Regions from separate parts of the Streptosporangium sp. NBC_01469 genome, predicted to be linked through region 1. Evidence: riboswitches for the same ligand, from Rfam matches in the RefSeq annotation. Region 1 holds a riboswitch; each other region holds the start of a gene.

The links. Region 1 has a riboswitch for cobalamin ahead of OG587_RS24960 (CbtB domain-containing protein). Riboswitches for the same ligand answer to the same signal wherever they lie in the genome.
Region 2: another riboswitch for cobalamin. It lies ahead of cobN (cobaltochelatase subunit CobN); the one in region 1 lies ahead of OG587_RS24960 (CbtB domain-containing protein).
Region 3: another riboswitch for cobalamin. It lies ahead of bluB (5,6-dimethylbenzimidazole synthase); the one in region 1 lies ahead of OG587_RS24960 (CbtB domain-containing protein).

What each region holds. Positions count from the first base shown of each region.
Region 1 is NZ_CP109465.1:5,692,895-5,696,162, forward strand. Features, by position in the region: gene dop (depupylase/deamidase Dop) at 1-1,174, shown strand, start outside; cobalamin riboswitch at 1,300-1,420, shown strand; gene OG587_RS24960 (CbtB domain-containing protein) at 1,451-1,645, shown strand; gene OG587_RS24965 (CbtA family protein) at 1,653-2,396, shown strand; gene OG587_RS24970 (histidine phosphatase family protein) at 2,393-2,956, shown strand; gene OG587_RS24975 (VWA domain-containing protein) at 3,007-3,268, shown strand, end outside.
Region 2 is NZ_CP109465.1:6,431,748-6,435,015, reverse strand. Features, by position in the region: gene cobN (cobaltochelatase subunit CobN) at 1-1,808, opposite strand, end outside; cobalamin riboswitch at 1,972-2,144, opposite strand; gene OG587_RS28215 (precorrin-3B synthase) at 2,191-3,268, shown strand, end outside.
Region 3 is NZ_CP109465.1:8,736,610-8,739,877, forward strand. Features, by position in the region: gene OG587_RS37995 (prolyl oligopeptidase family serine peptidase) at 1-1,066, shown strand, start outside; cobalamin riboswitch at 1,111-1,310, shown strand; gene bluB (5,6-dimethylbenzimidazole synthase) at 1,343-1,963, shown strand; gene OG587_RS38005 (helix-turn-helix domain-containing protein) at 2,547-3,268, opposite strand, start outside.

The DNA of each region.
Region 1 (3,268 bases):
CTGGGACAAGGCGGGCGAGCGGGTGATGCACGACGCGGCGGTCCGCGCCTCGGCGATGCCGGCCAACGCCCCGATCCAGCTCTACAAGAACAACACCGACAACAAGGGTGCCTCCTACGGCTGCCACGAGAACTACCTCATGCGCCGGGCCACCTCGTTCGCCGACATCGTCAGGCACCTGACGCCGTTCTTCGTCTCCCGGCAGGTCGTCACCGGCGCGGGCAAGGTCGGCATCGGCCAGGACTCCCGGGGCGAGGGCTTCCAGATCAGCCAGCGGGCCGACTTCTTCGAGGTCGAGGTGGGCCTGGAGACGACGCTCAAGCGGCCGATCATCAACACCCGGGACGAGCCCCACGCCGACCCGGAGAAATACCGCCGCCTGCACGTCATCATCGGCGACGCCAACATGTCGGAGATCTCGACCTACCTGAAGCTGGGATCCACCGCGCTCGTCCTGGCCATGATCGAGGACGGTTACTTCACCCGAGACCTCGCCGTGGACAACCCCGTCCAGGCCCTGCGCGCGGTCTCGCACGACCCCACGCTCAAGTACGAGATCTCCATGCGCGACGGCCGCAGGCTGACGGCCGTGCAGCTCCAGATGGAATACCTGGAGCTCGCGCGCAAGTACGCCGAGGAGCGCAGCGTCAACGGCCTGGACGAGCCCACCAAGGACATCCTGGAACGCTGGGAGTCGGTCCTCACCCGCCTGGCGGAGGACCCGATGCAGCTGTCCGGGGAGCTCGACTGGGTGGCCAAGCTGGAGCTCCTGGAGGGCTACCGCACCCGTGACGGCCTTCCCTGGTCGCACCCGCGCCTGCAGCTCGTCGATCTCCAGTACTCCGACATCCGTCCCGACCGGGGGCTCTACAACCGGCTGGTGGCCCGGGGCCGCATGCAGCGCCTGGTCACCGAGGAAGAGGTTCAGCGGGCCATCGAGGTGCCGCCCAACGACACCCGGGCCTACTTCCGCGGCCGCTGCCTGAGCCAGTACAGCGAGTCGGTGGCCGCGGCCTCCTGGGACTCGGTCATCTTCGACATCCCCGGCCGCGAGTCGCTGCAGCGCGTCCCCACCCTTGAGCCGCTGCGCGGTACCAAGGCCCACGTGGGCGAGCTGTTCGACCGCTGCCGTACCGCCGCGGAGCTGGTGACGGCGCTGACCGGCGAGCAGTGACCTTCTGAGAGGGGGGAGGCGGCCCGGCCGGGCCGCCTCCCCCCTCGGTGTACCCGGATCCTTTGAAAGCCGGATCCCGTCAAAGCGGACAGCCGGATTGACGGGGGACGGAGAACCGGGGTACGTTCCGGGTGTTTTGTGGCGGTGCGAGGGAAATCCGGTGAGATTCCGGTGCGGTCGCGCCACTGTAACCGGCCCGCATGGGCCGGGAGCCAGGTCACACTCGGCCGCCACCGACCTACGAAAAGGGACGCGTAAATCCCGGAGGAGGTGGCCGTGAGCCAGATCTCGGCACCGCACGCCCAGCCCATCCCATGGCCCTCGCTCACCCGCTGGCTGCTCGCCGTACCGGTGCTGCTGCTCCTCGCCTACCTGGTCACCTTCGACCAGGGAGCGATCTCCCAGGCGGGAAACTACCTGCACGAACTCATGCACGACGGGCGTCACCTGCTCGGCGTGCCGTGTCACTGAGCCACAGGTGATCACCAAACTCATCGTCCGGGGCCTCGTCGTCGGACTGCTCGCAGGGCTGCTCGCGGCCGTCTTCGCCTACACCGTCGGCGAACCGCGCATCGACCAGGCCATCGCGCTGGAGGAGGCGGCCGCCGCGGCCGCCGCCCCGGCCGAGTCGCACGACGACACCGGGACCGCGGCCCACTCCCACGACGAGGAGGAGGCCCTGGTCAGCAGGGACGGGCAGCGCTTCGGGCTCTTCCTCGCCCTCGGCCTGTACGGCCTGGCGGTCGGGGGCCTGTTCTCCCTCGTCTACGCGGCCGTACGCGGGCGGGCGGGACCCCGCTCGGAACCGGTGCTCGCGGTCACCCTCGCCGCCGCCGCGTTCACCGCAGTCGTCCTCATCCCTTTCGTGAAATATCCCGCCAATCCACCGGCTGTCGGTGATCCGGAGACCATCAACCAGCGCACCGTGCTCTACCTGGTCGCCGTGGTCATCGGGATCCTCGCCGTCGCCGCCGGGGTCGCCACCCACCGCTACGCCTCGCGGAGCGAACCGTGGGTGCGCTGGCTGTCGGCGGGCGCCGCCGTGCTGGTTCCCGTCGTCGCGGCCTGGATCCTCCTGCCGGAGATCTCGGAGGTGCCCCGGGGCTTCCCCGCCGACCTCCTGTGGGACTTCAGGGTCGCCTCCATCGGGACCCAGGTGGTCTTCTGGGCCGGCGTCGGCGCGCTGTTCGCCTTCGCCGCTCGCAGGCGCGGCCCGGTGTGACGACCCCCTCGGGGGTCACCCGCCTGCTCCTGGTCTGCCACGCCTCCACCTCGGCGACGGCGCGGGCCGCGTTCCCGGGCGACGAACCGCTCGACGAACGCGGCCTGCGCCGGGCCGAGGGGATGGCACGGGACCTCGCCCCGGGGCCCGCGGCCTGCCCGGCCGAGCTGCGCTGCGTCCAGACGGCGGCGGCGCTCGGCCTGCGGGCCGAGCACGACCCGCTGCTGGCCGACTGTGACTACGGCCGCTGGAGCGGCATGACGCTCGGTGAGGTCGAGGCCGCGGAACCCGAGGCGCTCGCGTCCTGGCTCGGCGACCCCGGCGCGGCGCCCCACGGCGGGGAACCGGTCACCGCACTCCTCGCCAGGGTGTCCGGCTGGCTCGCCGTCCGCGCCCCCGGCAGGGCCGTCGCGGTCACCCACCCGGCGATCATCCGCGCCGCGGTCGTCCACGCCCTCGGCGCCCCCGCCCAGGCCTTCTGGCGCGTCGACGTCGCGCCACTGGCCCGGGTGACGCTCACCGGGCGCGGCGGGCGCTGGCGGCTCAGCTACTCCCCCTGACGGTTCCACCGACGTGACGGCCCGACGACTTGACGAAGGAGATCCCGAAGGTGCGTGACTCCCGCTATCCCTTCACCGCGATCGTGGGGCTGGAGGACCTGAAACTCGCGCTGATCCTCAACGCGGTCTCCCCCCGTGTCGGGGGAGTGCTGGTCAGGGGGGAGAAGGGCACCGCCAAGTCCACGATCGTGCGGGCGCTGGCCGCGCTCCTGCCGCCCGTCGAGGTGGTGACCGGCTGCCGCTTCTCCTGCGACCCCGCCGCCCCCGACCCCGGCTGCCCCGACGGGCCGCACGAGGCCCGTACGAAACCCG
Region 2 (3,268 bases), 740 kb from region 1:
GGGTCCATCGCCGCGATGGAGGCGTGCTCGTCGAGGAGCTGCTCCAGCCTCGCCATGTCCCCGTAGCTGTCGGCACGGGCCATCGGCGGGACCAGGTGGTCGACCAGGGTGGCGTGGGCCCGGCGCTTGGCCTGGGTGCCCTCGCCCGGGTCGTTGACGAGGAACGGGTAGATGAGCGGCAGGTCGCCGAGCGCGGCGTCCGGACCGCAGGAGGCCGACAGGCCCGCGGACTTGCCGGGCAGCCATTCCAGGTTGCCGTGCTTGCCCACGTGGACCATGGCGTGCGCGCCGAAGCCGTCGGCCAGCCAGCGGTAGGCGGCCAGGTAGTGGTGGCTGGGCGGCAGGTCGGGGTCGTGGTAGATCGCGATGGGGTTCTCGCCGAAGCCGCGCGGCGGCTGCACCATGACCACCACGTTGCCGGAGCGCAGCGCGGCCAGCACGATCTCGCCCTCCGGGTCGCGCGACCTGTCCACGAACAGCTCGCCGGGCGCCGGGCCCCAGTGCTCCTCCATCCGGGCGCGCAGGTCCGCCGGGAGGGTGGCGTACCACTCGCCGTACCGGCTCGCCGCGATGCGCACCGGGTTCCCGGCGAGCCGCTCCTCGGTGAGCCAGTCCTGGTCCTGCCCGCCCGCGGCGATCAGCGCGTGGATGAGCGCGTCGCCGTCCTGCCCGGTCACCCCGGGCAGCTCGTCCTCGGCGCCGATGTCGTAACCGCGCTCGCGGAGCGCGGCCAGCAGCCGTACCAGGCTGGCCGGGGTGTCCAGGCCGACGGCGTTGCCGATGCGGGCGTGCTTGGTGGGGTAGGCCGACAGCATCAGCACCAGCCGCCGCTCGGCGGGCGGGATGTGCCGCAGCGCGGCGTGGCGCACCGCGATGCCCGCCACGCGCGAGGCCCGCTCGGGGTCGGCCACGTAGACGGTGAGCCCGTCCTCGTCGATCTCCTTGAAGGAGAACGGCACCGTGATGATCCGCCCGTCGAACTCGGGGATCGCGACCTGGGTGGCGGCGTCCAGCGGGGACAGGCCGTCGTCGTTCTCCTCCCACGAGGCCCGGCTGCTCGTCAGGCACAGGCCCTGCAGGATCGGCACGTCCAGCTCGGCGAGCGCGCCGACGTCCCATGCCTCGTCGTCCCCGCCCGCCGACGCGGTCGCCGGGCGGGTGCCGCCCGCGGCGAGTACGGTCACCACCAGGGCGTCCACCGTGCGCAGGACCTCCACCAGGCCGGGCTCGGCGGTGCGCAGGGAGGCGCAGTACACCGGCAGCGCCCGCGCGCCCGCGTCCTCGATCGCCGAGCAGAGCGCCTCGACGAAGGCGGTGTTCCCCGCCACGTGGTGGGCCCGGTAGTAGAGCACCCCGACGACGGGGCCGTCCTGGTCGCGCGCCTCGCGCTCCAGCGTCCCCCACGTGGGGGTGGGCTCGGGCGCGGCGAACCCGTGGCCGGTGAGCAGCAGCGTGTCGGACAGGAAGTGGTGCAGCTCGGTCAGGTTGGCCGGGCCGCCGTGGGCGAGGTAGGCGTGCGCCTCGGCGCAGACCCCGCCGGGCACGGTGGACAGCTCCATCAGCTCGGCGTCCGGCGCCTGCTCGCCGCCGAGGACGACGACGGGCCGGGGTCCGGCGAGCAGGGCGTCCAGGCCCTCCTCCCAGGCGCGGCGCCCGCCGAGCAGGCGGACCACCACCAGGTCGGTGTCCTCCAGCAGCGGCGGGAGGTCGGCGGCGGCGAGCCTGGCGGGGTTGCCGAGCCGGTAGTCGGCGCCGCTCGCGCGAGCGCTCAGCAGGTCGGTGTCGGAGGTCGAGAGCAGGAGGATCACGCGCCACACTCCAGGAGAGGCAGGGCGGTACGGCCCAGGGGTGCCACGGCGTGGCGGGGAAACGGCGATGTCGCGATGTGGCGGGGGAACGGCGATGCCACGGTATGGCGGGGGAACGGCGAAAAGCGCACGGAGCTTCCTCCCTCGGGGTCCTCGCCCCGGGTCGTCGTCGGCCGCGACGGCTGGAGTCTCCTGGCTCCCGGATCGGTGCTCACCCCGGCCTTCCCGTCCATCGTCGGACAGTGGCCCGGGTGGGGTTCGCTCCCCGGTTACAGTGGCGGGACCGCGCCGGAATCACACCGGCTTCCTCCCTTTGCCGTCGCCACCGATGACACTACGGCAGTCCGGTTCGTTGCAAGAAACTGGCGTTAACATCCTCTGAGTGTCCATTGCCGACTTTTCCGGACGATCGCGACTCGACGCGTGTCCCGGGGCGCTTCAGGTCCATGCCGCCGCGGACGGCGGCCTGGCCCGCGTCCGCGTGCCCGGAGGCCGCCTCACCCCCTTCCAGCTGCGCGAGCTCGCCGACGCCGCCTCCGCGTACGGCGGCGGCGTCATCGAGCTGACCTCCCGCGCGAACGTCCAGGTGCGCGGCCTCGGCCCGGAGAGTCCGGACGGCGGTACGGGAAGCGGGTTCGCCGCGCGGATGGCGGGGGCGGGCCTGCTGCCCTCGGCGACGCACGAGCGGATCCGCAACATCCTCGCCTCCCCGCTGACCGGGCTCGCGGGGCGTGCCTGGCCGACCGGCGCGTACGGTCCGGGCGGCGCGGAGCCTCGGGGTCATCCGGGCCGTCCGGACGGCGGCCCGATCGTCGACGTCACCCCGCTCATCGGCGAGCTGGACCGGCGGCTGTGCGCCCGGCCCGCCCTCGCCGCCCTGCCGGGGCGGTTCATGTTCGCCCTCGACGACGGCCGGGGGGACGTGGCCGGCCTGGGGGCGGACGCCGGGATCCTGCCGACGGGGCCGGACGAGGCCGCGCTGATCCTCGCCGGAACCGACACCGGTCTGCGCGTCCCGCTGAACGGAGCCGTGACCGCCCTGCTCGCCGCCGCCGAGGCGTTCCTCGACGAGCTGGCCACCCGGGATGTCACCGTCTGGCGGATCGCCGAACTCCCCGACGGCCCCTCCCTGATCGCCGCCCGCGTGCGAACCGCCCTGGGGATCACCGGCACGGCGCCCTTCGAACCGGTGAGACCTCGGGTCGTGACGCTCGGCCCTGTCGGGGTCATCGGGAGCGCGGGCGTCACCGGAACCGAGGCCGGAGCCGGGGGTGAGGGAGGAGAGGGCGGAGAGGGCGGAGCCGCGCGGGTCGCGCTCGGGGTGGCGGTCCCGCTGGGGCGGCTGACCTCCGCGTCGGCCCGGCTGCTCGCGGACGCCGCCTCGGGCGGGGAGATCCGGCTCACACCGTGGCGGGGCGTGGTCCTGCCCGGCCTGGAGCGCGCCGAGGTCGCGGACACGG
Region 3 (3,268 bases), 3.0 Mb from region 1:
CGCGATCGCCGGGCAGGCGCTGCTCGTGAGCTGGACCCGGCACGCGGTCAGCGAGATCAGCGTCCACGACCTGGCGACCGGGAGACGGCGCGGCCCGGTGCCGCTGCCCGGCCTCGGCTCGGCGGGAGGGATGACCACCCGCCCCGAGGGCGGCCACGAGGTGTGGTTCACCTACACCGACAGCGTCACGCCCGCGGGGGTGCACCACTACGACACGCGCACCGGGCGGACGTCGCTGTGGAGCGCCGCGCCCGGCGCCGTGAAGGTGCCCGAACTCGAGGCCCGCCAGGTGGTCTGCGCCTCCGCGGACGGCACACCGGTGCGGATGGTCGTGCTGGCCCGCCCCAGTTCGGGCCCCAGGCCGGCGATCCTGTACGGCTACGGCGGGTTCGGGCTCTCGCTCACGCCGTCGTACTCCAGCTACATCCTGCCCTGGGTCGAGGCGGGCGGGGTCTTCGCCCTCGCCCAGCTGCGCGGCGGCGGCGAGGAGGGCGCGGACTGGCACCGCGACGGCATGCTGGACCGCAAGCAGAACGTCTTCGACGACTTCGCGGCGGCGGCCGAGAAGCTCGTCTCGGACGGCTGGACCACCCCCGCACGGCTGGGCGCGTGCGGCGAGTCGAACGGCGGGCTGCTGGTGGGCGCCGCGCTGACGCAGCGCCCCGACCTGTTCGCCGCCGCCGTCTGCTCGGCGCCGCTGCTCGACATGGTCAGGTACGAGCGGTCGGGGCTCGGCCCGGCGTGGCGTTCCGAGTACGGTTCGGCCGACGACCCCGAGCAGCTGGGCTGGCTGCTGGGCTACTCCCCCTACCACCGGGTCACCGACGGCGTCGACTACCCGGCGACGCTGCTGACCACGTTCGGCGGTGACTCCCGCGTCGACCCCATGCACGCGCGCAAGATGTGCGCGGCGCTGCAGGCGGCGACGTCGGGCTCACGGCCGATCCTGCTGCGCCACGAGGGCGACGTCGGCCACGGCTCCCGCTCGGCGGGCCGCGCCGTCGGCCTGGCCGCCGACATGCTCGCCTTCCTCGCCGCCCACACCGGCCTGGACACCGGCACCTGAACGGCCCGGTGACCCGATTCCGGCGGGAATCGGCTACCGTGTCGAGCGGCGAACTGTTGTGAGGTGCTCCGCTCCGGCGGGGAGAATCGGGAAGCCGGTGTGATTCCGGCACGGGCCCGCCGCGGTGACCGGGAAGTCCCCACCCACGCGCGTACGCGCGGCCACTGGTCCGGCAGGACTGGGAAGGCGGGTGGTCAGGCGTCGATCCGGAAGTCCGAAGACCGGCCTCGCGCCCACAGCCCCGGCACGGGGCATGTACACAGCGGGAGCCTGCCCATGGACAACCGGCTTTACGACGTCATCCACCGCCGCCGTGACGTGCGCGCGCAGTTCACCGGCGCGCCCATCCCCGACGAGGTCCTGCACCGCGTCCTGTCGGCGGCCCACGCCGCACCCAGCGTCGGTCTCTCCCAGCCCTGGGACTTCGTCGTGGTACGCGACGCCGCCCTCCGGGCGGCCTTCCACGAACACGTCCATCACGAGCGGGAGGTCTTCGCCGCGACCCTCGACGCCTCCGCCGCGCGGCGATTCGCCCAAATCAAGATCGACGGCGTGCTGGAGTCGACACTCTCGGTCGTGGTCACCTACGACCAGGACCGGGGCGGCCCCGCCGTCCTCGGCCGCCACGCCATCGCCGACGCGGGCCTGTACTCGGTGTGCCTGGCCATCCAGAACCTCTGGCTGGCCGCCACCGCCGAGAACCTCGGCGTCGGCTGGGTGTCGTTCTACCGCGAGCCCTTCCTCGGCGACCTCCTCGCCATCCCGGCCGGAGTTCGCCCTGTCGCCTGGTTGTGCCTCGGGCCGGTGACCCACCTGGAAACCACACCCGACCTCGAACGGCACGGCTGGCGTCACCGGCGCCCCCTGCGCGACGTCGTCCACCACGACCGCTGGTGACCACGCCCCCGGGCGAGGCCGGGCGCACCGCCCGGCCTCGCCCGGGGGAACCCGCTCCCGGTGGGCGACGCGGCCTGGCGCCGCGCCGGCGCACGCCCGGGTCGGTGTGCACCGTGAGGCGGTGCAGACGCGAGACGAATCCCCTCGGCGACCAATCGTCCTGGCCGCTCGTCAGTCGCACGCTGACGACGTACTCACCCGGCTGCCGGGTGGCGGCGACCGCCTGGACCTGTGCCACGCGCCTGCCGAGATAGGGCAGATACTCATGGGCGACCCGTCCGGTCAGCAGATCCACGGTCTCGGGCATGCCGTTGCCGAGCACCGCGTAGCGCGGCGTACCGTCGTCCGCCAGCGGGGGCCCGGCCAGCCACTCCGGCAGGGGCCGCACGGCGGCCCGCCCTTCTTCCGCGATCTTCACAAATGATCACGAACTCTATCCGGCCTGACCGGGACGTCGGGAGCCAGATGGTGCCGAGCCGGTGTCCTCCTCCCGACCGTGTCCCCGGCGGTTGGGGGTGTCCCGAAGTCGGCCGATGTCCCGGCGGTGGTCGCCGAGGCTGCCTGCCCGCGATCCGAAGGTGGCTCAGGTAACGCTGTCCGAGGTCGTTTCGGGTTTCGTGTGGAGGATCTCGCGGGCCTGGTCCGCGGCGCGGGCGATGCTCTCGGAGACGAAGTCGACGAAGCGGGCGATGTTCTCCAGGCGGGCGGCGGCCGGGGTGCCGGGGCCGAGGATGCCGACGCCCTGCCGGGCGACCTCGCCGAGGTGGGCGGTAGATCGGGCGCTGGCCATCGTGGATTGGTACATGACGTCGTCGTCGACGACGTAGCGTTCGCGGCGGCGTTCCTCGCGTTCCCGGCGGATGAGGCCCTGGCTTTCGAGGAACGCGACCGCTTTGGAGACGGACGCCGGGGTGATCTGGAGGCGTACAGCGAGTTCGGAGGCGGTGAGACTGCCGGCGTCGGTGGTGTAGAGGTTGGCCAGCACCCGGGCCGTCATCTTGGGCAGGCCCGACTGCATGAAGACGGTGGTGAACGTCTCCTCGTACTCGCGTACGGCTTCGGCATCGCGTCCGTGGGCCTGCGGGGGTGTGTTGGGGTCCCGGGGCGCGACCTTTCTGCGGCGGTGGGCGCGGTGTTCGGTGGCGCGGTGGGCGAGGTCGGCGCGGTAGGCGGTGGCGCCGCCGTTGCGCATCACCTCACGCGTGATCGTCGAGGTCGGACGGTCGAGGCCTCTGGCGATCTCCGCGTAGGCGAGCCCGTCGGCCAGCCCCAGCGCGATCTGCTGGCGTTCCTGCTGGGTGAGTC